DNA from 3 places in the Cytobacillus sp. SAFR-174 genome. Region 3 is predicted to be linked to each of the others. Evidence: riboswitches for the same ligand, from Rfam matches in the RefSeq annotation. Region 3 holds a riboswitch; each other region holds the start of a gene.
The links. A riboswitch is a leader RNA that binds a small molecule or an ion and turns the genes downstream of it on or off. The one in region 3 is predicted to bind S-adenosylmethionine.
Positions count from the first base shown of each region.

Region 1 (9,791 bases), on a different contig from region 3:
AGACGAATCCGGGACCTTTATCATTGAATCTCCGAAACGGATTCAGCTCGTTGTACAGCCGACTGGCTCTGTTTTTGCGACGAATTTTACACATATGAAGGACAGGCATAAACAGATTGAAACCAAAAAACATTTTCACCTGATGAGCGTGGTCATTATGGCATTCCTTGCGAGCATCGACCGCAATCAGGCGGCCAAGATCCGCACGAAGCGCGATGGGATCAGCTTTTATACATTGGAACGGCAAGTGAATGATGTCATTATGAATTGGGATAGCCTGCTTAAAGCAAAGCCGGATTTCGGAGAAGAAGAAAAAATTGATATGAGAGACGTTGTGACGACATGGAAATACATGGAGGTCGACACAGATGATTATGGAGCGAGGAAAGCCAATCGCAGAACGCGGATTGGTTTGGTTGCAAGTGCCATGCGTCTTTTGGAAACAGAAGGACTCATCGTCATTCTGGATCGGGAGGATATACCGAAGGCGATTCCAAAGCAGGAGTTATTTGAACGGATTGAATACCTGTATCATGACTATGACCGTTATGAGATGTTCAAGGAATTAATGAAAACAGAGGAGGATCAGCATGCCGAAAATACATCGAATTAGAATTGCCGGCCTGAAATATGATGGCATGCAAAAGCAGTATAGGGACACAACCTTTAACTTTCATAATGAGGAAACCTCCACAAATGGCCTCATTTCGATGATGAATGGAGGCGGGAAAGGTGTTTTCCTGCAGACCATATTTCAGATCCTTAAGCCTGGTACCGCATGGGGAAAGCAGAATAATCGCTTTTATCAGCAATTCTTTTTTAATAATAAAGAGCAGTTTATTCCCTATACCTTTCATGTTCTCATACAGTGGGAGCTCGACGGGGCTGACCACAGGCATTTGGTGACGGGCGGAATGTTTTCAGCAGAACAGCGTATTTCAATGAATGAAGAGAGCGGAGAAAGCAAACCACTTGAACAGGAAGCGAAAATTGTCCCCAATATTACCTTTTATACAAGGGAGTTTGAACGAAAAGAAGAAGCATCCCTTGAACATATTCCGCTCTATGAAGATGGAGAACTGGCTGAAACAGAAGGCCTTAAGGATTACTTAAAATGGAATGGATACGATGTTTACCGGGATACAAAGAAACACTACCGAATTTTGGATACATATGGGATTAACCGAAAAGATTGGGATATTATGAAGGACATTAATAAGGATGAAGGCGGCGTCGGAAAATTCTTTGAAGGCGCTGAAGATGATCATTCCCTGTTCCAAAAGCGGATCATTCCTACAGTCAGTCAGGTTCTGCACCGGACGGAGCATCAGAAGAACGATCTGGTGGAGATTTTTAAGAGTCAGGCAAGCATCGCGAAGGACCTCCCTGTTTTACTGAAAAGAGAGCAGGCACATAAAGAGTTCCTGGAAGATATTCTTCCTTTTGAAGAGAGCCTTGCAAAGGGTATCGGGCATAAGGAAATTGTAGAGGACAGTATTAAGGCCGGAAGACAGCTGCTTGGCGCTTTGGAGCATTTGAAGAAAACAGAAGAAGAAACACTCATTGAACTGGAAAAGGAAATCGAAAAATTAACAGGCAGGCAAGTGGATCTGCGTTTTCAGAAAGATAATCTTGAGTATGCAAAAGCTCACCGGGAAGTGCTGGATTGGGAGAAGAAATTAGCGGAAGAGCAGAAGAAGCATATTGTTCTGCAGGAATCAGTGAAGGAAAAGCAGGAGCGAAAAGAAGAGCTGGCTTTTCAGCTGTTACTAAAAGAATGGCATGAAGGAGAACAAAGCATTCGCGCGCTTTCCCAGCAAATTGCGAAGCTCGAGCAGAACAGCGGCCTGGAGCAAGTGAATCAAAGAATGGATGAAATCAAAAAAGAAGCGGCACAGCAATGGGAGAAATCCTCCGCTGCCATTAGGGAAGCCGTACAGCAATATTCCGGATATCAAAGGTTTTTAAAGAAAAAAGCAAACGACCTGTCAAAGCAGGACAAACAAAAGACCCAGGAGATTGCTCAGCTTCGTACAGAAATTGATTTTCTTTATACCAAAATTCATGAATTTGAATCAAAAGAAGAACAGCTTATCGAGGAATTCGGTGACCGCATTACCTATGATTTAACGGGTTTTATTGAAAATCTGAATAAACAGATAGAAACCAAAGAAGCGGCACTCAAAGATATACAGGCAAAAGAGCATAGTTCAAATGAAAAGCAGAACCAGCTTGCTTCTTCCCATGGTACACTCGCACAATCCATTCAGTTTTCAGAAGAAAAGTGTGAAGAGCTAAAAAAGAACAGTGAAGAGCAGCAGCAAAAAGAAACAAAGCTGTTCGATCATCTGCAAGGTTTTCTGCAAGGTGTAACAGCACCATTCACGAATGCCCTTTTATCAAAATATGCCCTGGAAGTGGAAGAGCTCCTCGTTCAAAATCGCGAGCAAGGGGAAGAATTAAAGAAAGCACTCTGGGAAACGCAGCTGGATTATGCCTTGAATGATGAGCATTTCTGGATTGCCAATAATGATGTGCAGGAACTGAAGGAATGGATTGATGAAAAGACGGGGATTGACGTATTTTACGGATCCCAATTTCTCCAATCCTTAAAGCCGGATGAAATGACGAGCCACATGCTTTCTCATCCTCTTCTGCCGTACGGCTTAGTAGTCAGCAGGCCGCAATGGGAAAAAATCAATAAGCAGGTCCTTAGCGGAAGGATGTATAAAAGTCCGGTCCCGATTTTTATGCGGGAAGAAATGGCGGGCGAAAATCAGCAGAATGCCTTTGTGATGATCACCGGGACGGAGAAGGAGCTGCTGGCGGATAAAAATCAGTTCACAAACTGGAAGATTCAGATTGCGAAACAAATAGAAGATCAGAAAGATACGCTTGCAGAGTTGGAAAAAACAGAAACAGCGCTGCGCCGCATTATAAAAGAAATCGACCGATTCCTTTCCCATGACCTTGCCGGTGATATCGAAAAAGAACTTCTTCAGGAAAAGGAAGCCCTGCTTTCGAGGAAAACGGAATTGCAGGCTATCATCGTGCAGGAGGAAAAAGAAAAAGAACTGCAGCTGGGACTTAGAGAACAGCTGGAAAAGACGAAGAAAAAGATTGAAAAGCTATCTAAAGATGCGGAATCCTTAGCGGAATTTAACCGAGAAAAGTCGATGCATCAGGAAAATAAACGGGTAAAGCAGGAAAAAGAGAAACAAAAGGAAGCTTTCGAAAAGCTGCAGAATGAGCTGGGAAATGAGCTTCAGACCATCGCTGACCTTCAGGAAAAGTGGAGCCAGACCTATCTGGAATGGAAGCTGTCAGCCGAACAAAACATTAAGAAGATCGGCTTCTTTATTGAAGGTGCAGCTTTTCCAGCCGCTGAGAAAGCAGAAGCTTCTGAAGAGGTTCCGCGATTATCACCCTATATTTTAGAAGAAATCATTGGCAGCATTGGAGAGCTTAAACAGCTGAAAAAATCAAAAGAAGAACAAGCCAGTGAACTGCTCGCGATTCAAGCGACAAGAGATGCGGAACAGAAGCAGCAAAGGAAGCTGGAGAAAAAACTTCATGCCCTTAATGAAGAGTGGAAGGATGCTTCTGTACCGGATGAACCAATAAGTATTTTGGAAAATATGGTTCAGACAGCTGCAAAGGAAACAAAGGCAGCAGAGAAAGAAGAGCGTGAGCAGGAAAAGACCGTAACCATTGCGGAAACTTCCTTAAAGCATGGAATGGATCAGCGTAAAAAAACCTCTAAAAAAGTGGCCAAGCATGACCAGCAGCCTGAAGAATGGGAAGAGCTTGATCTGGAAGTGAAGACGGTTGAAATTACTGATCAGACCAAACAGACAAATGCAGAAATAAAGAAGACGGAAGAGCGCAAAAAAGAGACAGAACAAAGTATAACTGAGTTTGAAAAAGATCAATTGCATTTATCCGTCATTCTTAAAGAGGAAGCGGCAGCTTTTTCGGATGAGGATATAGAAAAAATAAAGAGTCATGGAAAGCAAAGCATCCTATCCTGGAGTGAAAAACATCAGGCTATTCAGGATGAAGGGCAAGAGAAGCATGCGAAGATTGAACAATCACTAAGAAATTTAAAGCTTTCTATTGAAGGCAAGGATTGGGAAATTCGCTTTAAGAATGAAGTCTTAACTACGCTCGATCATATGGATACAAGGCATTATGCGCATATTCAAAGTGTCGTCCAGAACATGAAGCGCTTTTCTCAGAGCGGCCTGGAGCAGCTGGAGCGCGACAAAGAACGGGCGGAAAAGGCGCAAAACTTCTGGGCAAGCCGGGCAAGCATGAAGGTAATGAGCATTTCAGAGTCAATTCGCTCGATGATTTCGAAAATGAAGCTTAAGAATGAAAGGGGTTCTTTCCCGCTCGTCCAGCTTAAAGAAGATATCCTGCCTAAAAAAGCGGAAGATGTTGAACCTTTACTGAAGCAGCATTTCGTTTCAGCCATTAATAAAATTACAAAGCGATTTGAGATGATTGATGATAATAATCCGATGCTGGAACAGGAAATCAAACAGCTTATCAGTGATGAGCAAATTTTATTTGTTTCCCTCAGAAATCGCTATCCGGAGCTCCTGGTTTATAACATGCGTACAGACAATGCCTTCATGTACGGTAAACCGCAGCGTGAGCATTATTCGACCTGGCAGACGATCAACCAGGGTTCAAGGACGAAATCAGATGGCAGCGGCGGTCAAAAGCTTTCTGCCCGCATGGTCATGATGATGATGCTTCTTTCGGTCAAGAGTGAAACCGATCAAAGCTGGGTTCCGCTAGTCTGTGATAATCCCTTCGGCCAAGCTGCTTCTGCCCATGTGCTCGATCCTATTTTCGCTGTAGCCGATAAGCTGAAGTTCCAATTCATCGTCGTCACTCCGCCTGAATTGGTGAAAACAGAAATCAGCCAGAGATTCGAAGCGTACTATAAATTGGACTTCATCCGTGAAAAGGGGAAAGAAATTGTGTCGGATACGATTGTTCCGGCATTTAGGATTTATCAGGGAGAGGAAGCAGTTCATTAGATTTAAAAGAATGAAAGTATTGCCATTTTACTGAAACTATGCAATACTTGGGTGAAAATCAATAAGTATTCACAATTCTTATCACGAGAGGTGGAGGGACTGGCCCTGCGAAGCCTCAGCAACCCCTGATTATGTCAGGAAGGTGCTAATTCCAACAGAGTTTAAGCTCTGTGAGATAAGAGGTCGTTTTTAATAGTAAAGGCCTCTTATACTGAGAGGCCTTTTTTTGATGCTCTTTTATAGTTTGAGCTTGGTTAGATTAGAACGAAGAAAGAGGAGGAATGGTAAAATGGAAAACGGCGTTATACAGGTGCCGGAAGCATATTCAAGGATATTACAGGAATCAGATGTGCTCGGCTTCGGGCAGTCATGTGATCGAAAAACAGGGTTTTTACTAAAGGGGCTGGCTGCCTCAAAACCAGGGGGAAGCTTCTTGGAGCTGGGAACAGGCACGGGAGCGTCTGCTTCATGGATCATGGATGGGATGGATGAAAGCAGTAAGCTTACGACTGTTGACATTGATTCGACAGTGCAATCGATTGCAAGAAAGTACCTCGGTAATGACAGCAGAATTACATTTTGCTGTGAGGACGGCGCAGCATTTATCAATAGCCTGTCCGAAGGATTCGATTTTATTTTTGCTGACACATGGCCGGGGAAATTCGAGCTTCTGGACAAAACTCTGGATCATTTAAATATCGGCGGTTTTTATGTGATTCACGATGTGTTTCCGCAGCAGAAATTGCCTGAAGAATTCCGGATCAAAGCCACAAAACTTCTAAAAACTCTGCAGGACAGACCTGACCTGGACATAACAGAATTGGATTGGGCTACCGGGCTGATACTGGCTGTAAAAACAGCAGTGTGATAATTGTATTTATATATTAGTGGAGATGGAGAATCTCATGATGATAGTTGCTGCATATTTGTCGGAATCAATGAAAAGAGGTTTAATTGTTTCAAGGAGAGTGTTGGCATGCAAAGATTAGAGAATGATATTGTTCAATTAATTCCGATGGAACTTGAGCATGCAGAGGGAATTTATGAAGCGGCACAGGATCATCGTATATGGGAGCATATGTCTGTTGATTTAACTGATAAAAGCCGGGTAATTCAATACGTCAACGATGCGTTACAAAAACGTGAGCAGGGCACCGACTTTGCTTTTGTCATTGTCCATCAAAAAACAGGGAATATCATCGGTGCTACTTGGTTTCTCGATATCTCAATCCTGCATAAACGGCTCGAAATCGGCTCAACATGGATAAACCCTCTTTATTGGCGCACGAATATTAATTCAAACTGTAAATATTTATTATTAACATACTGTTTTGAAGAACTGTCCGTGAATCGCGTACAAATTAAAACCGGACATGAAAACTTCCGTTCACAAAAAGCGATCGAACGTACCGGTGCGGTAAAAGAGGGCGTCCTTCGAAATCATATGATACGAAAAGAAGGGACCATTCGCCATACTGTCCTATATAGTGTTATAAAGGAAGATTGGGGAAAAGTAAAAAGACATTTCGAAGAAAACTTGCTTTTCTAGGTTTTTGGAACAATTATACTTAATAATAATAGTGCTGGAAGGGTGTAGATCGAAGTGAATGATGATTCTTTTTTTACTGATAAAATCAAAAAGGCGCTTCAGAATACTCCCCCAGGGGAGTGGATTCCGGAGATACCGGATGATTGTATACGCCTGCATTGCGGCTACCCGGCACCTGACCTTGTGCCGGATGAAGAGGTAAAGGCAGCTGTTAATTGTCTATTAGATGAAGAACATGATTTACCGCTCCATTATATAGGCAGTCCAAAAACAGCAAAATTAAAGGAGCAGATTTTAGAAAGATTGAAAGAGCGGGGGATATCTGTAACGGAAAGTGAGCTTTTGATAACTTCGGGTGCCTGTCAGGCAATCGATTTGATTGCCCGCATTCTCCTTGATGAGGAGACAATTATTGCAATAGAGTCCCCCACCTATATGGAGGCTTTAGAGATTTTCCAAAATTACACCAAACAGATAATTAGTATTCCTGTAGACAAGGACGGACTTCAAACAGAGGCGTTGGAAGAGATCCTGGAGGAAAGGAATCAAAAAGGGCTTGCCCTTCCGCGTTTTCTTTATACGATCCCGACCTTTCAAAACCCAACAGGAACAACAATGACAGAAGAGCGCAGGCAGCATGTATTGGAGCTTGCGGACAAATTTAATTTCCTAATAGTAGAGGATGATGCTTATGGGGAATTATTTTTTAATAAAAGTCTTCCGGCTCTAAAAGCAATGGATCAAAACTCCCGAGTTCTGCATGTCGGTTCGCTATCAAAGATAGTGGCTCCGGGCATGCGTATAGGATGGATAGCCGGAACAAGTGAAATCATCCATGCATGCGCCTGGTTTAAAAAAGATCTGAACCATCCGTTTGCTCAAGCTGCCATGGCTGTTTATTTAGCAAACACAGATTTTAATGAAAAACTAGTAAACTTGAGAGAGTCATACAGGTCGAAATGCGCGGCTATGATCTCTGCACTGGAACAGTACATTCCTGAAGCAGCTTCATGGTATGTGCCTGAAGGCGGGTACTTTGTTTGGGTGAAATTCCCTGGTGCTGATACATCGCAACTGCTGACACATGCCCTTGCAGAGGGGGTATCTTTTATTCCTGGCAAGTACTTTTTCATAAATCAGGCAGCTGGAACAGAATGTCTTCGCCTTTCTTTCAGCTTTGCTGATGAGAAAGAAATAACAGAGGGGGTTTGCAGGCTGGGGAGAGTCGCAGAGGCCAATCTATAGAACTTAAATGAAAAGTAAAGATAAATTGGAGTACCTTCGGTAATGTTAGTCCAATTTTTAACCTATTGCTGAAACCACAGAAAAAGCCTGTCTGTTTCAGACACATCTGCGGTTTTTGAACTTTATCATTTGGCGGGTAAGTCATATGGGGATTAGAATATTCTGTCTCCATTAAAGATCATTCACTACACTGATCGAGAGAATAATTCGCATGCCTTCATATCTTTCAAATAACATTATTTAATGGTTTACCCAAACCTTGTAAGTACAGAGACAAGCATACAATCATTCAAGGAATTCTAGTCATATAAATGATAAAAAGGTCGAATATGACAAGAAGGGTAGAGTTAAAATGTTAAACTCTTATAAAAGATATAAAATTAAATATGACCAACTTAACAACTTTAGTTTTAAAAAAGGTGCTCCATATATATTAATTGTAGACTGGCATGGGGTTCTCTTTGAATTTTTAATAAGAATAAGAAATTCTGAAAAATTGCTTATCTTAGGTTCTGGTTCATTTGATCCAACCAGAATGAAGCCGCCAGTCTTTCAGCGTCATGCGTGGATCGATGATTTTAAGGAATCGCTTATCTATTACAATGATCCTACTTTATACTTGTGGGATAAACTGACAATTGGATGGGGAAATGGTACAGCTGACAGGCATTACTTGAAGGATGTGTCAGTACTCTTGAATAAAATGATCTTAAAGCTAAATTATAAGAAGAATAATGTTTACTTTTATGGAAGTTCTGCCGGAGGTTTTATGTCTTTAATGTTAGCCGGGCTTATAAAAGGTACTACTGTAATCGTTAACAACCCCCAGACAATTGTCACCAACTTTTACCCGCACCTAGTAAAACAGATGTTGGATGTATCCTATCCAAACCTTACAATAGAAGAAGTAAAAAAGAGATATAAAGACCGAATCATTGTCATTGAACTTTATAAAAAAGTAAATTACGTACCGAAGATCTATTACTTACAAAATATATCATCCGAAAAGGATATGATGAACCACCTGATTCCGTTTATGACAGATTTGAAGGGGATGTCTGAGAAGGTGTTTGCCGACAGGCTCCATATTCAACTATACGCAGATGAAAAACAAGGTCATAATCCGATAGGAAAAGAAGAAACACTCGATTATATAAACTCAATTATAAAATAAACGGAAGTCAAAGAGACTTCCGTTTATTTTAGCTTTTAGTTTCTTAACACTTTTGTGAGCAAAATAGCAAGCAAACAAGTGATAGACTTGTGTGATTAATATTATGTAACTAAAGAATGTAGTTAGACAAAATTGTATCGGTTTAAGAATAGTTTAATCCATAAATCAAAAAGAGAAAGTATAAAGGAGCAGCATGTTATGTCAATCATTGATAAATTAAAGCTTAACAAATATAATAATTTGGCTGTCCTCAACCAGCCAATTGACTATGATGTATTTAATGAATGCAAAACTACTTTATCAGGTGAACATGATTCAATCTTCATCTTTGTAGAAACAATTGATGAAATGGTGATTTATACTCGAAAAGTAATTAATGAAGAACTCCTGCTTGAAAAAGGATATTTATTTTTCGCTTTTCCTAAAAAAGGGAATAAACGTTATGATACATACGTTCATAGGGATGATATTTTTCCGGCAATGAAAGTGGAAGAAGACGGGTATGTGGAAAATAGCGAAGTGAAATTCTCGAGAATGGTAAGTATGGATGATGTCTTTACGGTTGTTGGATTGAAGCGTGAAAAGAAAAAAGAGAAAAAGTCATCGTCTCCTAGTCAATGTGTGGCTGATTATCAGGATAATGTACAAGATGTTGAAAAACTCTTAGCGGACTATCCAGATGAATTGAAATTTTTTCAGGATTAGACACCGGGTTACCAAAAAGATTGGGCTCGCTACATTTTTTCTGTTAAGCAGGAGAAAACCCGTGAGA
Region 1 is NZ_JBQCMZ010000019.1:36,890-46,680, reverse strand. Features, by position in the region: gene ACTHRG_RS17890 (DUF6063 family protein) at 1-613, shown strand, start outside; gene ACTHRG_RS17885 (hypothetical protein) at 591-5,051, shown strand; SAM riboswitch class I at 5,127-5,233, shown strand; gene ACTHRG_RS17880 (O-methyltransferase) at 5,341-5,919, shown strand; gene ACTHRG_RS17875 (GNAT family N-acetyltransferase) at 6,028-6,600, shown strand; gene ACTHRG_RS17870 (PLP-dependent aminotransferase family protein) at 6,655-7,845, shown strand; gene ACTHRG_RS17865 (glycosyl transferase family 2) at 8,198-9,019, shown strand; partial or broken gene ACTHRG_RS17860 (YdeI/OmpD-associated family protein) at 9,218-9,791, shown strand, end outside.
Region 1: it holds a riboswitch for S-adenosylmethionine, as region 3 does, so the genes downstream of both, ACTHRG_RS17880 (O-methyltransferase) here and ACTHRG_RS07700 (O-acetylhomoserine aminocarboxypropyltransferase/cysteine synthase family protein) in region 3, are expected to answer to the same signal.

Region 2 (9,791 bases), on a different contig from region 3:
CGTTTTTCTGTGAGGCTCGTCTTGTGCTTGTCGGGGGTGGGCAAGGCGCTTGCGCTTTTCTTATATTATGCGATTGGTCCGCCTTTTTCTTCAATGTCAGATGAAACGCTTGTGAATTTCTTGAAGTTTTCACGGAATTTAGCAGCAAGCTCTTTTGCTTTCGCTTCATAAGCAGCCTGATCTGCCCATGTTTTGTTTGGCTGAAGAACTTCATCAGGCACTCCTGTAACGTGCTGAGGAATTTCCAGACCGAAAATTTCGTCCTTGATTGTTTCTACGTTGTTTAGTTCACCTTCGAGTGCAGCTTCCACCATAGCACGGGTGTAGGCAAGCTTCATGCGTTCGCCGACTCCATACTCTCCGCCAGTCCATCCTGTGTTTACAAGGAAGACTTTTGCATTATGCTCATCGATTTTCTCGCCAAGCATTTCAGCATAACGATTTGCAGGAAGCGGTAGGAAAGGTGATCCAAAGCATGTAGAAAACGTTGCCTGTGGTGATGTAATGCCGCGCTCAGTTCCTGCAAGCTTGGATGTATAGCCGCTTAAGAAATGGTACATTGCCTGCTCTTTTGACAGTTTAGAGATTGGAGGCAATACGCCAAATGCGTCAGCTGTTAAAAATACGATTGTATTAGGATGTCCGGCAATGCTTGGGTCAACGATATTATCGATGGCCTGAAGCTGGTAGGCCGCACGTGTATTTTCAGTTAAAGTGCTGTCATCGTAATCTGCAACCCGGGTTTCGCTGTTTACCACTACATTTTCCAGCACAGCTCCAAAGCGGATTGCATCAAAAATTTGCGGTTCTTTTTCACGGGATAGGTTGATGCATTTCGCGTAGCATCCGCCTTCAATATTGAATACGCCATTCGCAGACCAGCCATGCTCGTCATCACCGATCAGCTTGCGGTTCGGGTCTGCAGATAAAGTTGTTTTTCCAGTTCCGGATAAGCCGAAGAATAAAGCCACATCACCTTCACGTCCAACGTTTGCTGAACAATGCATCGGAAGGATTCCGTTTTCTGGAAGCATGTAGTTCATAACAGAGAAGATGGACTTTTTCATTTCACCTGCATATTCTGTTCCGCCAATTAAAACTGTGCGGCGCTCGAATGAGATGATAATGAATGTTTCGGACTTTGTGCCGTCAACAGCAGGGTCTGCTTTGAAGTTTGGAGCAGATATGACTGTGAACTCTGCCTGATGATCCAATAGCTCGTCTTCTGCCGGGCGAATGAATAACTGGTGTGCAAAAAGGTTATGCCAGGCATATTCATTGATCACCTGGATAGGCATGCGGTGTTTTTTATCAGCACCTGCAAAGCCTTTGAAAACAAATACTTCTTCTTTTTCTTTTAAGTAATTGATTACTTTATTATAAAGATTGGAGAATGCTTCTTCAGAGATGGGCTGGTTTACGCTGCCCCAGTCCATTTTATCTTTATTTGATGCTTCTTCAACAATGTATTTATCTTTAGGGGAACGCCCTGTATACTTTCCTGTAGTAGCGCGTACAGCACCAGTGGAAGTAAGGGACCCTTCATTGCGGTTTAAAACTTTTTCCACAAGCTGAGGAACGGATAATTGCACTTGAATGTTGCTGCCATTTAATAATTCACTCAATTCGTTTGATATGCTTACAGAGTTCATCTGATGAATACCTTCCTTTTTCCCGATTTTTTTATGAAAGTGATTACATCTCGAAATTAGTATAACACATTGAAATGATTAGTCTATACTATTACGAAACTTTTTTGTCTCTGTTATTAAATTGTCACAATTGGACAGGTAATCTCCTTTGATCGCCTTATAACCGATATATGCTATTATAGAAGAAAGTGTTAATTTTACCATGGGACTGATCTAAAATGAAGACAATTGCCCTATATGATGGAACTTGCTCGTTATGCAAGGAAACAAAGAGAATATTTAAAAAGCTCGATTGGCTGGATAAAGTGGAATGGATTTCTCTGCAGGAATATGAGAAAATGCCGGGTTCTTTATCATTCTCCAGACAAGATTTGCGCAAAGAGCTTCATCTTATTACCCCCTCGGGCAGTGTGAAAAAGGGGTACTCTGCAGTACGGAGACTGCTGCTCCTCTTTCCTGCATCCTTTTTGATCAGCACCTTTTTATATTTACCTTTCACTGAACTTCTGGGCGATCCTGCCTACAAATGGATTGCGAAAAACAGGCAAAAATTTCTAAAGAAAAAGTGTGGCGATGGAAGCTGTTCCCTGTAAAGGGGAAGCTTACATTTTGAAGCTGAAATTTAACGGTGAAAAATAATGAGAATCTGTTGACATGGTTCGATAAAATACGGTATGATTCAACCTTGAACGGATACTCTCTTATCCCGAGCTGGTGGAGGGACAGGCCCTATGAAACCCAGCAACCTGCTAAAGGCAATAATCAGCAAAGGTGCTAACCTGACGCAAGGACGTAATTCCTTGAACGATAAGAGTGAAAGGCGCGAATCGATTTGCTTTCAACCTTTTCACTAAATGAGAAGGTTTTTTATATTGCAATGAAATGAACGGCTTTTGGAATGTACTATTTATGTGAGTTTTTGGCATGATTATGAATAATGGATACCTGGCATTCTTGCCGGCGCTGTCTATTTTTCTAATAAAAACTCCATGTTTATTTCATACTACTAAGGGAATGAGTTCCGTATCAAACAGAGATCCATGAAATGACAGGGAAAAATTATTTTTCCGCTTCCCCATTTCTTATTTCTCGCTCAATTTTCTATTTATAAGGAGGAAGCCAGATGTCAACAAAACGTCGTTTGTTTACTTCTGAATCAGTTACTGAAGGTCATCCGGATAAAATCTGTGACCAAATTTCTGATGCAATCTTAGATGCGATTTTAGCTAAAGATGCGAATGCCCGTGTTGCTGCAGAGACTTCTGTAACAACTGGACTTGTATTAGTTGCAGGTGAAATCACAACATCTACATACGTAGATATTCCAAAAATCGTTCGTGAAACGGTAAAAGAAATCGGTTATACCCGTGCTAAATATGGTTTCGATTCTGAAACATGTGCAGTTTTAACTTCCATTGATGAGCAGTCTGCAGATATCGCAATGGGTGTTGACCAGGCACTTGAAGCACGCGAAGGGCAAATGAGCGATCAGGAAATTGAAGCAATCGGTGCAGGAGACCAGGGCTTAATGTTCGGTTTTGCCTGCAACGAAACGAAGGAGCTTATGCCTCTTCCGATTTCTTTGGCACATAAGCTTTCCCGCCGCCTGACTGAAGTTCGTAAAGAAGAGATCCTTCCTTACCTTCGTCCGGATGGAAAAACTCAGGTAACCGTTGAGTATGATGAAAATGACAAGCCTGTCCGTATTGACACAATCGTTATTTCTACTCAGCATCACCCTGAAATCAGCCTGGAGCAAATCCAGCGCAACCTGAAGGAACATGTTATTAACCCGGTTGTTCCGAAAGAACTAATCGATGAGAATACAAAGTACTTCATCAACCCGACTGGACGTTTTGTTATCGGCGGACCACAAGGGGATGCTGGTCTGACTGGACGCAAAATCATTGTTGATACCTACGGCGGATATGCACGCCATGGCGGCGGCGCGTTCTCCGGTAAGGATCCTACAAAGGTTGACCGCTCAGCTGCATATGCTGCACGTTATGTAGCGAAGAACCTTGTAGCAGCCGGTTTGGCAGAAAAAGTTGAAGTTCAGCTTGCTTATGCAATCGGTGTGGCACAGCCTGTTTCAATCTCTGTTGATACATTTGGAACTGGCAAAGTGGATGAAGATGTATTAGTTGATTTAGTAAGAAAGCATTTTGATCTTCGTCCTGCAGGAATTATTAACATGCTTGGCCTTCGCCGCCCAATTTACAAGCAGACAGCTGCTTACGGACATTTCGGACGTACAGATGTTGACCTTCCTTGGGAGCGTACTGACAAGGCAGAAATTCTTCGTTCTGAAGCGTAATAGAAAAGCGGGAGTTGCATTTACAGTGTAACTCCCGCTTTCTTTTTTGCGTCATAATACATATAGGGTGTAATTCACTTTTCGGTCTTTATGCTCTATAGTCGTTTATAATTTTATGGTATCGTATAAACTTCGGATAATGGCTTAATTTTCCGTACAGAAACATTTTATATTCTGCGTGCTAATTATTAGCGATTAGTGGTAGTATTATAGGGTATGTTTTCTAAGACAAAGGAGCCGCATGAGGCTATATCTAAATATTGAGAATAGAATGGAGTAGGTGACGTACATAATGTGTGGTTTTATTGGTTGTGTACATGAAAAAGCACAAAATTACCGTGACGCAGATAAAGAACAATTCCAAAATATGAATGATATCATTACTCACCGGGGTCCGGATGACTCAGGATACTATTTTGATGATCATATTCAATTTGGCTTCCGCCGGCTGAGCATTATTGATATTGAAAGCGGACACCAGCCGCTGACTTACGAGAATGAACGTTATTGGATCATCTTTAATGGTGAAATCTATAATTATGTGGAACTTCGTGAAGAACTTCTCAAAGCGGGCTTAAGCTTTGAAACAAGCTCAGATACAGAAGTCATCATTGCCCTTTACAGCCATATGAAAGAAAAAGCTGTTGAAAAATTGCGCGGTATGTTTGCGTTTGTCATATGGGATAAACAGGAGCAATCTTTATATGGAGCCAGAGATCCATTTGGGATTAAACCTTTCTTTTATTACGATAAGGGAGACAGCACGTTCTTTGGATCAGAGAAGAAGAGCATTCTATTGGCGCTTCAGAATGATGTATTAAACTATGACTCCCTGCAGCATTATCTGACCTATCAGTTTGTGCCTGAGCCAAACACGATGTCAGAAGGAATCCACAAACTGGAGCCAGGCCATTATTTTACTAAAAAAATCGGTGCTCCTATGGATATTAAGCGCTATTGGAAAGCTGCTTTCCACCCCGTGCAGAAATCAGAGGCTGATTTTACAAAAGAAATTAGAGATGTGTTATTCGACTCGGTCAAGATGCATATGCGTGCCGATGTTCCTGTAGGTTCTTTCCTTTCAGGCGGAATTGATTCTTCCATCATTGCGTCGATTGCGAAGGAATTCCATCCTGCTATTAAAACATTCTCTGTCGGTTTTGAACGCAATGGCTTCAGCGAGGTGGATGTAGCGAAGGAAACAGCAGAAAAGCTGGGTGTTGAAAACATCAGCTATATCATTACTCCTGAGGAATACATGAATGAGATTCCGAGAATCATGTGGCATATGGACGATCCGCTTGCCGACCCGGCATGTGTGCCTCTTTATTTTGTGGCAAGAGAAGCACGTAAGCATGTAACGGTTGTGCTTTCAGGTGAAGGAGCCGATGAGCTGTTTGGCGGCTATAATATTTACCGTGAACCACAATCTCTGGAAGTCTTCAATAAAATTCCTGCCATCGGCAAAAAGCTTCTTCGCATGATCGCAAGCATGATGCCAGAGGGAATGAAGGGTAAAAGCTTTATCGAACGCGGTGTCACGCCCATGGAAGAGCGCTACATCGGAAACGCAAAAATGTTTACAGAACAAGAGAAGCGCAATCTGCTTCATGTCTATAAAGGCAGCTTAAATTATACGGATATCACGAAACCTTTATATGAAGAAAGCCGCGGCTATGATCCGGTTGATCGCATGCAGTATATCGACATTCATACCTGGATGCGAGGAGATATTTTATTAAAGGCGGACAAAATGACGATGGCTCATTCTCTCGAGCTTCGTGTTCCGTTCCTTGATAAAGAAGTGTTTGAAGTGGCTTCCAAAATCCCGACCAGCCTGAAAACGGCAAATGGCACTACGAAGTATATTCTTCGCAAAGCTGCTGAAGGAGTCGTTCCGGATCATGTACTGAACCGCAAAAAGCTTGGGTTCCCTGTGCCAATCCGCCACTGGCTGAAGGACGAGATGAATGAGTGGGCGAAAAATATCATTCGTGAAAGCAATACAGATCACCTGATTAATAAAGAGTATGTATTGCAGCTGCTTGAAGACCATTGTCAGGATAAAGCGGACAACAGCCGCAAAATATGGACCGTTCTGATGTTCATGGTTTGGCATCAGGTATATGTGGAGAAAAAATACTCCTTTGAAAAAGAATACTTGTTAGATAAAGACTTGCAGCCTCTTAAAGGCTAAACAAAAGCGTCCATCAGGAATACCCTGGCGGACGCTTTTCTTATGGAAGATAGGTAATAGCCTGCTTGCCCATCTGCACCCATGCTTTTTCAAAATCGTTCATGGATGCTTTTTTATTTTTCTCTCCTGTGAGCGGGTCGTTGAAGTACATGAATTCCTGATCATAGCCTGTTAGCAGAACAGAATGCTCTTTATAGGTAATCTGAATCTTTCCGCTGGGTGTATGCCAGGTCTGGAAAAAGTCATCAGACAGCTGTTTGTAGGCTGTGTTGATGATGACCCAGACAGGCCTGCCATCTGACAAATGAATTTTTAAGTCTTCAAAATCGGATCCGGTAAAATCTTCAATCGAGCCGGGCAAGTACTTTTCTGCAAGCTCTTTTACGGGTTCATGATAAACGCCGAGACCGGGATTATCAAAGGAATACATATCGCCTATGAAGCCTTTATTCGGATGTCCGAAATAGATTTTTCCATCTTCTACACGGTATGGCTCAGGATTTTTCTTTATTTCTTTAGCCAGTGTCATTTTATCTGCCTGGATCCCCGCGTGATGCAGGAGCATGGATAAGCTCGTGACTTCGCATCCTCTGGGGAGCTCAGGAAACTGATTGATTGCGGGCACATCTATAATTATTTTTTCCTTGATCTTAATAACAGACGTGCTGTTTCCAAGGAAAGCAGTGGCTTTTTCAGCTGGTTCAGACAGCCACGATTTTATTTTGTTCACGGCTGATGGAGGCTTGCTTCCTGCAAGGCTGTCATAAACAAATGCTGCAGAAACAAGGATGAAGACAAGTAAAAACATGGGTGCCGTTTTTACTATGGTTTTTCTGAATACCACTATTAATAATAAGAATAGAACAATTGCCCCGATATAAATCTTCATTTCCTTCACCCGCCAATAGCTGTTGCCTTATATTTTAATATCGGCCTATTTCCCATTCTATTAAGGCTGGAGAGTTATTTTAGCTTTTTTTGCAAAGACTTATAGTACTGGCCTTTTTCAGCGTATTCCCTGCTTATCCGTTCCATATCTTTAATATCTTCCGGTGTCAGCTCACGGATTACTTTTGCAGGCCTCCCGAATGCAAGTGTATTGGGCGGAATTTTCTTTCCCTGTGGAACAAGGCTGCCTGCACCAATAAATGCTCCCTCCCCGATTTCTGCCTGATCTAAGACAATTGAGCCCATCCCAATTAGAGCTTTCTTGCGGATAATGCAGCTATGAAGGATTACCTGATGGCCTACTGTTACTTCGTCTTCCAATATCAGCGGGTTATTTGGGCTCTGATGCAGGACGGAATTATCCTGGATATTGACCTTCCTGCCGATGATCGTTGGTGCTATATCTCCGCGTATGACGGAGTTGAACCAGACGCTGGAATCCTCCCCAATTTCAACATCGCCGGTAATGGTAGTGAAATCTGCAATAAATGCGGATTCTGCAATTTTAGGTTCTTTATCTTTAAATGGATAGATCATGTGAAAAACACTCCTGTATTTAGTTGGATTATTTTGATTTTATCATATGAGACATGATAAACGTTATTTTGGCAAAAGAGTTTTTTAAGGGGCTGATTCATGAACAATTTTTGCATCTAGGCTATAATATATTTACATAAGATCGTACGTAAAAAGGCTGGGAGGATGGACTATGTGGAAGTGGGAAACTGAGGGAGAAGCAAAGGGCGTTATAGTCATGGTGCATGGGGCAATGGAGCATCACCGCCGTTATGGCTGGCTGATTGGAATGTGGCGCTTGGCCGGTTTCCATGTCATTATGGGAGATCTTCCCGGCCAGGGGATGACTACAAGATCCAGAAGAGGCCATATTGATTCCTTTGATGAATATATCATTGAAGTTAAAGATTGGGTACAGGCTGCCTATGAATTTGAACTGCCGGTTTTTCTTTTAGGACACAGCATGGGCGGACTGATTGCCATTCGCCTGCTGCAGGAAGAAAGAATGAATCTCGCTGGAGTGATTTTGTCATCCCCATGTTTAGGTTTAGTTCAGCAGCCTTCGAAATTACTGAACTTCTTATCGCTTGGACTCAATTCAGTGATGCCCGGACTGAAAATGGATTCAGGATTGTCAGTGGACATGGCGACACGGAATCAGGATGTTCGTGATGCTGATTTAAATGATTCACTGTATGTGAAAAAAGTGTCGGTCAGATGGTACAGGGAACTTGTTTATGCCATAAAGCTTGCCTTTGAGAATCTTGATAAAATCCAGGATATGCCCCTTCTCGTAGTTCAGGGCGGCGATGATAAGATCGTGAATAAAACAACGGTCAGAGAATGGTTTAACCTTGCGCCATTCTCGGAGAAAAGGTTCAAAGAATGGCCAAAGTGCTACCACGAAGTCTTCAACGAACCTGAACGTGAAGAAGTATTTGAATATGCGAAGGATTTCGTGAACAGCCAATTAAAGGCGCTTGGTTATGTGGTTTAAGGGGTCACTGAATTGCTTTAAATATTCACCAGACCTGATCAAAAGGAGGTTTCTGCTGTCATGAGTGTCCCTTCCATGCCAATTAGTCTGATGTCACATGTCTATCGGAAGGTTCTGCCTGCTGTCCATAAGGAGCTTGCCTACTGGAAGAGCCGGGCGGAAGCAATTCCTGATCCGGAGTTAAGAAAGCAGGCTCTTGCCAGCCTTGAACATAAAGCCTTCCACTGTGAAGGCGGAGCTATTATGTCGTTAATGGCCAAGGGGAAATATGAGCAAGCGATTAAGTTTATTGTTGCTTATCAGACAATCAGTGATTATTTGGATAATCTCTGCGACCGGAGCACCTCGCTTGATCCTGGAGATTTTGCCGCACTTCATGAGTCAATGGAGGATGCCCTGAATATTGACGCAGCAGGGAAGAATTATTACCGGCTGAGAAATGAACAGGATGATGGAAACTATCTTGCAGATTTAGCAGCATCCTGCAGGGAAGTGCTATTGAGTCTTGAACAATATCCCCATATAAAGAATCATTTGCTTGAATTATGCCGTTACTATTGTGATCTGCAAATACATAAGCATGTTGCAGTCGAAGAGCGGGTTCCGCGTCTGCAAAACTGGTTCGACCAATATCGGTCTGATATTCCCGAGATGGAATGGTATGAGTTTTCGGCCTGCTCGGGATCGACACTCGGGATTTTCTGCCTTGTTTCCTACGCACTGAGAGATGATTTTCAAGCGGAGCATGCGGTAAATATAAGAAATGGATATTTTCCATACATCCAGGGCCTCCACATTCTGCTTGATTATCTGATTGATCAGGAAGAGGACAAGGCCGGGGGAGACTTGAATTTCTGCTTTTACTATGAAAGCGAAGAGCAGCTGTTTTCGAGATTGAAGCACTTTGTTGCAGAGGCAGATAGGCATACGGAAAAGCTGCCACATAAACATTTCCATAAACTGATCAATCGCGGCTTGCTTGGGGTCTATCTCTCCGATGATAAGGTAAGGAAGCAGCGGAATGTCAGGAGATTAGCCAAAAGCATAATCAGAACAGGCGGTATGGTGAGCTATTTCTTTTATGTGAATGGAAGAGCTTACCGGACAATGCAGAAGGTGATGTCTCCTGGATTTACAAAAGCCTTTGTGAAATAAGTAAAAGCC
Region 2 is NZ_JBQCMZ010000031.1:2,330-12,120, reverse strand. Features, by position in the region: gene pckA (phosphoenolpyruvate carboxykinase (ATP)) at 66-1,652, opposite strand; gene ACTHRG_RS21820 (thiol-disulfide oxidoreductase DCC family protein) at 1,871-2,245, shown strand; SAM riboswitch class I at 2,351-2,466, shown strand; gene metK (methionine adenosyltransferase) at 2,776-3,969, shown strand; gene asnB (asparagine synthase (glutamine-hydrolyzing)) at 4,262-6,166, shown strand; gene ACTHRG_RS21805 (C39 family peptidase) at 6,207-7,055, opposite strand; gene ACTHRG_RS21800 (gamma carbonic anhydrase) at 7,130-7,651, opposite strand; gene ACTHRG_RS21795 (lysophospholipase) at 7,824-8,627, shown strand; gene ACTHRG_RS21790 (tetraprenyl-beta-curcumene synthase family protein) at 8,688-9,782, shown strand.
Region 2: it holds a riboswitch for S-adenosylmethionine, as region 3 does, so the genes downstream of both, metK (methionine adenosyltransferase) here and ACTHRG_RS07700 (O-acetylhomoserine aminocarboxypropyltransferase/cysteine synthase family protein) in region 3, are expected to answer to the same signal.

Region 3 (9,791 bases):
TACACCTTTTAGTATTTCTTTTCCCTCAATAGCAACATGAAGGTCTTTAATTGTAAGTACTGATCCTGCCATAATATATACCTCCGTCAATAAAAAAAGATTTGTAAATCGGTTTCATCCGCAAATCTCTATTCTCATTTTATTCTCATTACAATCTTATAACAAATCAAATATCATAGCAACTCTTTGAGACCATAAACAAACTTTTCAAACGAAAATGTTTAGAAAGCCTGCAGATATAGATTTTATCATATAAAATCTTTGTCATCAAAGAGTGAAATTACCGGAAACCAGCATGTCCTGTCTATTTTTTCCCGGTACTGTAATTTCATGTACTGCAAAAAGAAAACCAGTGCATCATTGGCACTGGTTACTATTTACTTCATTATTATATATACCTTTAACTTAGGAATGAATTTTTCTTTCAAGATCTGCAACTAACCGCTGGCTTTGAAGATAATCTTCTTCACGTCTTTTTTCAACTTCCATTCGAATATCATGTTTCCGGCTGTACACTTCATATCCAACTCCATGGGCAGCTTGCATAGCTTTTTCCATTTCACTCGTGTAGTTCAGCTGTAACTGACTGATAATGAATCAATCCTTTCGGTTTTTATGCTTTTCAGCATTTGGTTTTACATCTAAAATCTTAACACTCACACTATACCCCGCACAAAGCGGAAAAAACCTGATTTTTTTAGCAAAATAAGGAATGAGAACTGGTGAAACGCTTTCATACTTCCTATCCTTAGAATACTGGCCGAATGCTCTGGATTAATGGTTGTTTTTATAAATTTTCTGAAAAATCATCATTTCAAAAGAAAACTCCTGCTGCTAAGCAGGAGAAGATTTTCAGTGATTTCGCTGATTCAATTCGGTCATGGCCTCCTGGACAAGCGTAACTGCCTGGCTCATTGCCGCTCCGCCGCCAAAAGCTGCTGTTACTCCTACTGCCTCAAGAATCTCTTCTTCAGACGCACCTTGATCAATGCAGCCTTTCATGTGGTAAATAATGCAGTACTCATCCTGAGAATATAAACTGATGCCGAGGGCGATCAGCTGCTTCTCTTTTTGGGATAACACTCCTTCTTTAAAGCAGGCTTCTGTAAAAGCATTATAATGCTTTGCCAAATCCGGCATTTTTTCAGTAAAAACACCTAATCCGACTTTATAATCATGCAGGGCTTCTTCTATTGAGTTTGAAGGTTCCTGATAATGTTCCATCGATCTCCACTCCATTTCAAATAGTATCAAGGTTAGTATGTTTGATTGCTTTTCAATCTATACGGGAAGCGGGATTGCTGATCCACAAAAAAAACAGGCGCTGTGAACGCCTGCATTTCTGCTTTACTCAGATACCGGCACAACGGCACCTTCATATTTTTCAAGAATGAAATCCTGGATTTCCTTGGAACGAAGCACTTCCACAAGAGCTTTAATTCCTTCTTTTTCTTCATCACCTGTGCGTACTGCAATTACATTTACATATGGTGAATCTTTATCTTCGATTGCAATTGAATCTTTAAGAGGATTTAATCCTGCATCGATTGCATAGTTGGAGTTAATCAGGACTGCGTCTCCTTCTCCATTATTGTAAATCTGAGGAAGAAGTGATGCTTCATATTCAGTATCAAACTTTAATTTTTTTGGATTTTCTTTTATATCTTCCAGTGTTGCTTCCGTTTTTTCCACATCTTCATTTAAAGTGATAAGTCCCTCAGCTTCAAGCATGGAAAGGATGCGGCCATGGTCTGCGACTGAGTTGCTCATGATGATGGTTGCACCCTTTGGAAGCTCCTCAAGTTTTTTATACTTTTGGGAATACACACCGATTGGTTCAATATGAATTCCGCCTGCATTCGTAAAATCATATCCATGCTCAGCCTTTTGTGACTCAAGATAAGGAATGTGCTGGAAGTAGTTAGCATCAAGTTCTTTAGACTCTAGAGCCTGGTTTGGCAATACATAATCCTGGAATGTTACAACATCAAGTTCAAAGCCTTTTTCTTCAAGTAATGGCTTTGCTTCGTCAAGAATTTCAGCATGAGGGACATTGGAAGCCCCCACTGTAATCTTTTTGCTATCTTTACTATCTCCGCCTTCTCCGGCATTGCCGCCCTCTTCTGAAGTGCCGCAAGCTGCAAGAACAAGTGCAACTGCCAGTGCAAGAGCAAGTGATAACCATTTTTTCATGTCAATCTCTCCTTATCGTTTGTCTAATTTTGTTGTAATGATATCTCCAATAAACTGGATGATAAATACGATGATTAAAATAATGACGGTCGCCATAAGCGTTACATCACTTCGGCTCCGCTGGAATCCTTCCAGATAAGCCAGATTTCCAAGTCCCCCGGCACCGATTACACCAGCCATTGCCGTGTAGCCAACCAGTGCGATAGCTGTCACAGTAATTCCCGAAACAAGGGCGGGCATTGATTCTGGAAGCAGAACCTTCCAGATGATCGTGCTTGTTTTTGCGCCCATAGACTTGGCAGCTTCAATTACCCCTTTGTCAATTTCCCTCAAGCCGATTTCCACCATTCGGGCATAAAACGGGGCAGCACCAATAATTAATGCAGGCAATGCCGCATCCTCCCCAATCATTGTTCCAAGCAAAAGCTTCGTGAAAGGAATCAGCAATACAATCAGGATAATAAATGGAATCGAACGGAAAATATTGACGAACGCAGAGATAACTTTATTGACTGCTGCATTTTCCCATATATTCCCTTTCGAGGTCAAAAAGAGCAGCAGCCCCAAAATCGCTCCTAAAATAAAGGTTGCAATAACAGAAATAGCTGTCATATAGAGAGTTTCCACAGTAGCTTCCCACATGGAGTCCCATTTCACATTTGGAAACCATTCATTAAGCATTGGAAATCACCTCCACGCCCACTTGCTGAGAATGGATATATTCGATTGCTTTTGCAACTTCCTCTGGTTCTCCATCAACATGGATGAATAAGGTACCGTAGGAACCATTCTGCGTCTGGGAAATCTTCCCCTGAAGAATATTAACAGTTACCTGGAAGTGACGGATCAGGTTTGTAATCAATGGCTGTTCAGCTGATTCGCCGACAAATCCTAATTGGACTACTTTTCCTTTTGGATACAAATCGACCAGATGATCAATTGTTTCCTTCGTTTCTTCAGGCTCTGTCACCTGCTGGACAAAGCGCTTTGTAATCACAGCTTTCGGATTCTTAAAGACATCCAATACAGGTCCGATTTCCACAATCCGGCCGCCTTCCATAACAGCAACCCGATGGCAGATTTTACGGATTACATGCATTTCATGTGTAATAAGGACAATGGTTAAGCCCAGTCGTTCATTGATGTCTACAAGCAGCTCCAAAATGGAATCTGTTGTCTGAGGATCAAGGGCAGATGTCGCCTCATCACAAAGCAGCACTTTTGGATTATTGGCAAGGGCTCTGGCAATTCCGACCCTTTGCTTTTGACCTCCGCTAAGCTGAGAAGGGTAGGCATCTTCCCTTCCTTCCAGACCGACGAGTTTAATGAGCTCGTCTACTCTTTTGAGCCTTTCCTGCCGGGAAACACCTGCGATTTCAAGCGGAAATGCAATATTTTCTCTTACTGTTCTTGACCATAACAGGTTGAAATGCTGGAAAATCATGCTTATTTCCTGACGAGCTTTTCTCAGCTTGCTTCCCTTTATCTTTGAAACCTCATTGCCTGCTACAGTAACACTGCCATGGGTAGGAAGCTCCAGCCCATTGAGCATGCGGATTAAGGTACTTTTACCTGCACCGCTATATCCGATAACACCGAATATTTCTCCTTCTTTTACCTCCAGGTTTACATCATCAACTGCTTTAACCTGGCCTTTTTTTGAAGAAAATATCTTCTGTACATCCTTTATGGAAATCAACGTGATAGTCACCTCTTTTATCGAAAGATACAGATAATAATTAATAGACTGCTTTTATTCCCTTATCTTTTACTCCTCATAGGCTTTCATGCGCAAAAGCAAAAATGCCTTTCTGCACATGAGCAGAAAGGCATAAAGAGATTTAGTCCTTTCTCTCATCTATCAAAGCTATGCTTTGAGTGAATTGGCACCATTTCAACTAATTGACGGTTGCCGGGCTTCATAGGGCACTTCCCTCCACCTCTCTTGATAAGAGCGTTACGTTCTATATTCAATTAATACTTTAAATGAATTAAGCAGTTTTTTAATTACGTTTGCTATCGTATCATAGCCATTAAAAAGGTGTCAACGATGAAATTTCAAACTTTCGGAAAAAAGTGAATGGTAAATTTCCCTTTACGCTTTTGCAGCAAGTGATGTGAGACCTGCAGCTGCTTCTATCGCCTGTTCCAGGTCTTCAATTAAATCTTCTGCATTTTCGATGCCGATCGAAATCCGAATTAGATCCTCCGAAACTCCCGCAGCCTTTAAGCCTTCTTCATCCAGCTGCTGATGAGTAGTGCTTGCAGGGTGAATAATCAGGCTCTTTGCGTCCCCGACATTTGCCACATGTGCCCATAGCTGCAGGCTATTGATCAGCTTGGCTCCAGCCTCTCTTCCGCCAGCTATTCCAAATACAGCCACTGCTCCGGCTCCTTTTGGCAAATATTTATCTGCCAATTCTTTGTCCGGGTGGCTTTCATGACCTGGATAGAGCACCCAATTAACGGCCGGATGCGCCTCCAGATATTCCACTACCTTTTTAGTATTGGCAACATGCTCCTTCATTCTTACATGCAGAGTCTCAAGGCCCAATGTGAACTGAAATGCACTTTGCGCACTCATTGCCGGCCCTAAGTCTCTTAACAGCTGTACACGGGCTTTGATAATATAAGCTGCTTCGCCGATTGCTTCGCTATAGACAATATTATGGTAGCTCGGATCCGGCTCTGTGAATCCCGGGAACTTAGGGGAATTCCAGTCGAATTTTCCGCCGTCAACTATTATTCCCCCCATAGTGGTACCATTGCCGAGCAGCCATTTTGTCGCAGAGTGTATGACAATATCAGCTCCATGTTCAATAGGCCTGCAAAGATAAGGGGTAGCAAAAGTGTTATCGACAATCAGCGGCACACCTTTTTCGTGTGCAATTGCGGCAACCTTTTCAATATCCAGGATTTTCAGGCTCGGGTTTCCAATCGTTTCGGCAAAGACAGCCTTTGTTTTATCTGTAATGGCGCTGCGGAAATTTTCCGGATCCTTTGGATCGACCAGTTTCACCTTTATTCCATACTTGGGAAGTGTGACTGCAAACAAATTATAAGTACCTCCATATAAATTGGATGCAGCAACAATTTCATCACCAGCTTCGGCAATATTTAAAATGGCAAGCGTAATAGCAGACTGGCCGCTGGCAAGAGCCAGCGCACCCACTCCTCCTTCAAGCAGGGCCACTCTTTCCTCAAATACACTGACAGTGGGATTATGTATTCTGCTATAAATATATCCCGGCTCTTTCAGGGCAAAGAGATCTGCTGCGTGATCTGTATTCTTGAACTGATAAGCATTATTCTGATAAATTGGGACCGCCCTCGCGCCAGTTACAGGGTCAGGCTTCAGCCCCCCATGTACTCCAATTGTTTCAAAGCGGTAATTTTTCTGTTTGTCCGTCATCGCTATCTCTCCTCTATAAAAATGATTGTATCTAATTTAGAAAAGCTGAAAAACCCCCTTCATAAGAAGAGGGCTGTATCGACTCTTCTTATCTTCCAGAGCATTCTGCTCTGCTGGATTTAGCACCGTGTACTTTACCGGTTGCCGGGCTTCGCTGGGCCAGTCCCTCCGCCTCTCTTGATAAGAATATTCAGTTAATTAATATTAAAATGATATTATCATACTATTTAAAAAACGGTCAAGTATTGTGCAGTGAAATTTTCCCTAAACAGAAAAAAGACTCGAGCAGCAACTTTTTTCTGTAAGTGGTTTCCGTCAAAATTTCATTTCGGGAGATGGCATCTCTTAATGTTACTTCTCCTGTAATCAGTGACAGTACAGCTTCTTCTGATCCCGAGATTTCCACATCAAAGTGGCGGGTGTGGCTCGCCTTCCGTATTTCTCCATTCGAAATCTTCAATGGAATGCATATATTTCCCGCTTTAATAAGCAAAGAAAAGTTTGATTTTCTTAAGAAAAATCCAAGATGCCCTTTTACCTTTAATTCCCGGATGAATACATCAGGTAAATCCCTCACAGCCTCACCTCTTTGAATGGGGTCAATTACTTTTATATTCAGTAATAAAAAGCATTAATCCTTTATTTTTCATTCGACAAAACCTGAAAGGCAATGCCTGTTTAATTGGCATTGCCTTTTCATTTCCCGAGAAATATGTCAGATCATACTATTTTCACAGAGGGGGCTGCAGTTTTTGTCTTTTTATAGCCTCTGAATACAAAGAAAAAGTAGAGAGAGCCAATCAAGTATAAAGAAGCTGTAATGGTGAATACGAGTGCATATCCCCAATAATCTCCATATCTCATGACGATTCCTGTTGAAACCGGGCCCATTACAGCCCAGCCCAGATTGAACACCATCTGATTGACTGAGTTTGCCAGTCCTTTCATCGAATCATTTACCTTTGACATCATCAATGACATTTGTATAGGATTTCCCGCATTCATCAGCGCCTGCCGGAACAAAAAGCCGATGGCAGCCAGCCAAAGATTTTCAGTATAAGCGGTTAAAAGCAGGAAAGGAAGTGACATAAGCTGCAGGATTACAACGGCTTTAACCTCTCCCACTTTTCTTACCACAACCGGTCCGATAATCATGGCAAAGGCCGTGGCAGCCTGCCCTAATGAAATAATTATGCCAATAGCTGAATTGGAGGCATCAAAGCGGTCTGCGAAGTATAGATTCAGATACGGAATAACAAGTCCTGCGCCAATTCCAATTAGAAGCTGAGCAAAAGCAAACATCGCGATAATTTTGACACCGTCATTTTTAGCTGAGAGGTTTTTGAATGACCAGCCTTTTATGCCCTTTGCATCGTGTTGATCTTTCGAAACCTCTGCGAAACGCAAAATTGGAAATAAGCCGGCTATGAAAAACACACTTGCAATCAGATGGGTGATGCGGATGCTGGTGAGCTGATCCGTAAACAAAAGAAATACATCCGTTAAGATGCCCCCGCTTAAGTTCCCGATCACATTTGCGCCCGTCAATATAGCAAAATGGATACTGAACAGATGAACCCTTTGGTCAGCCTTTGAATTTTCAGCCAGCCATGGTATGCCCGATACCTGAAGAAAGGCTGTTGTCAGCCCGGTTAAAAATGCAAATAAAATCAGGAGTTCCTGCATTTCAACTATACTTCTGAAGAGCATAACTACACCTGTTGCAACTGCACCAAACATCATCGCTTTTTTTCTGCCAATTCGGTCGCTGGCGATCCCTGCCGGCACAAGAATCATTGCTGTCGCGAGAGCAGTCATGGATATGATTTGTCCATTAACACTTTCTGAGTAGCCGAGCTCCCTTATGTAGAAATTATAGATTACCATGAATATCCCAAAACCAATTTGTGTAAGGATATTCGCCATAAAAGCCAATTTTATGTTGCGGTTATAACCTTTAAACTGACCAGCCCACTCCCTGTAAAATGCCATGCGGATCCCTTCCTGCACTTTATGATTTTTATTTCGATTCCCTAAGTATCATACTCTTTCGGAATGGATTTGTAAATATATTTCGAATAGTGAAAAGACCTTTTTAAAACATGCAAAAAACCAGGCTGCTATGCTCCTGGTTTGTGCTAATCGATGCTTCTGATTTTATCCAATAAATAGGGTACGGATCGGAAAGCATATAATTTTTCATGTAAAGTTCCTTTTCTGAAGATGAGGAGGCAGGGTACGCTTTCCACTCCCCACTTTTCAGCCAATTGCGGCATATAATTTAAGTCCGCTTTCCCCATTTTTTGATCTGGCAGTAATTGTTCTGTAACTGCCAGCATCTTTCCTGCCATCTGGCAGGTTCCGCACATAGGCGTATACAAATAGATAAGAATCGTTTCTTCTCCGCTAATCGCTTCCTCAATGTCCTGCTGCGACCATTCCTGCATTTTATCATCCTTACTTTATCTGTCCAGATATTGTGTATAAATGTCAATGTTAGCTCCGAGCAGCACTGTTGCCAAATGGTGTTCAGGTGCTGTCGCTACTTCTCTGTACATTCTATCGATGTATAGATGCTCTGCCTCTGGAAATTCCCTTCTGAATTGTTTCCTCAGCTTTTCACCTGCTGAATCGGCATCCACCAATATATATACATCCTTATCAAACAGTGTGTCAATTAATTCATCCAGTTTGGTAATGCTTATTGTTCCATTTGTGCAGATAATTTCAACAGGCTCTCTTATAATGCTTTTAACTTTTGTTTTATCTGACTTTCCCTCGACAATAATCACTTTTTCCGGAATTCCATCGTTCATCGTCATCACCTGAAAGGGGTTATTTTGAAACTGTTCGTTAAAGTTAAGCTCTTTTCGTATAAAATGTTTTATTTTGCGCATCAATGCTGTCCGTTGATTTTCGCACCAGGCTGCTCAGCGAACCGCGGGGCGGGCGGTGAGCCTCCTCGACGCTGCGCGTCTGCGGGGTCTCACCTGTCCCGCTACTCCCGCAGGACTTTGAATAAGCTTCCTTGAGTAAACAACCGCACGAAGAAAATACGAATGCATTTTCGAGGATCTCACACCTTCCGCTACAATCAACTCAGCATATAATAAATAAAAAACATCATACCCTTCGAAAACAGCCAAAGTTAAAGCCAGTCATGCATTGGTTTTTATCTTAATATATTCATTATTCTTGGTTATGGTGTGAATCTCCTGCCCATTTTGGAGGTTAGGGCTGTGCTGATTTATATATTCCTTGCCCGGTTTAGGAAAGAAAAAATGTTTTTGAAGAAAAATATATATTTTAAAAAGACTTATTTCATTGTATGCCCGTTCAAACTGCTTTAGCCTATTAAATAAACAGCGGAAGTTATTCCGCTGTTTACAGTAGTCAGCACCAGCCGCCTTCGTCACAGTCTGTGTAGCGTGATTGCGCTTGATCCGGGACGGAGACATTCTGGTATATTTTTTGGTGTTCGGTTTCAAAATGATGGGACAAGTTGAAAGAAGATCCTTCCGGAAGGCTGATTTGTCCAATTTTTTCGTTTTCAAGATAAAGATCTATCCCATTATTGTTAAGTTTGCCGACGACCCGGTCAGTTATATCGATTTTCTGCTGCTTCAATGTCATGGGTAATCATTCCTTTCATGCATCTGGGTACCCATAGTTTTGCCATGTCTCTGTAAAAGAAAAATAGCAATTAAAGGTAAGAACAAAATGCAGAAGCAGCTGGACATGATATACCCTAAAAGACGCAAAAAACCGGTTCGGAAGTGAACCGGCTCTCTAATTAGTCTTGGTTTGTCATTTCTTCATATTGCTCAGCAGTCATCAAGCTTTCTACTTCGCTTAAATCTGAAGGCTCCACCACAACCATCCATGCTTTTTCATATGGAGATTCGTTTACGAACTCAGGGTTGTCGTTAAGGTCTTCATTTACTTCAACCACTTTACCGCTTAGAGGCGCATAAAGTTCAGACACTGTTTTTACAGATTCTACGCTTCCGAATGGTTCGTTTGCACTCAGCTCATCGCCAACTTCAGGAAGCTCAACAAATACGATGTCACCAAGTTCTGATTGCGCGAAATGCGTAATCCCAATGCGTACTTTCCCATCTTCTGTTTTTACCCACTCATGCTCTTCTGAATAACGTAATTCTTTTGGTGTGCTCATTATGTATCC
Region 3 is NZ_JBQCMZ010000005.1:203,467-213,257, reverse strand. Features, by position in the region: gene sufC (Fe-S cluster assembly ATPase SufC) at 1-72, opposite strand, end outside; gene ACTHRG_RS07725 (hypothetical protein) at 406-558, opposite strand; gene ACTHRG_RS07720 (carboxymuconolactone decarboxylase family protein) at 853-1,224, opposite strand; gene ACTHRG_RS07715 (MetQ/NlpA family ABC transporter substrate-binding protein) at 1,348-2,193, opposite strand; gene ACTHRG_RS07710 (methionine ABC transporter permease) at 2,206-2,874, opposite strand; gene ACTHRG_RS07705 (methionine ABC transporter ATP-binding protein) at 2,867-3,892, opposite strand; SAM riboswitch class I at 4,045-4,148, opposite strand; gene ACTHRG_RS07700 (O-acetylhomoserine aminocarboxypropyltransferase/cysteine synthase family protein) at 4,289-5,605, opposite strand; SAM riboswitch class I at 5,691-5,792, opposite strand; gene ACTHRG_RS07695 (SCP2 sterol-binding domain-containing protein) at 5,844-6,182, opposite strand; gene ACTHRG_RS07690 (MFS transporter) at 6,326-7,597, opposite strand; gene ACTHRG_RS07685 (thioredoxin family protein) at 7,744-8,052, opposite strand; gene ACTHRG_RS07680 (toprim domain-containing protein) at 8,068-8,421, opposite strand; gene ACTHRG_RS07675 (YusG family protein) at 8,999-9,238, opposite strand; gene gcvH (glycine cleavage system protein GcvH) at 9,399-9,782, opposite strand.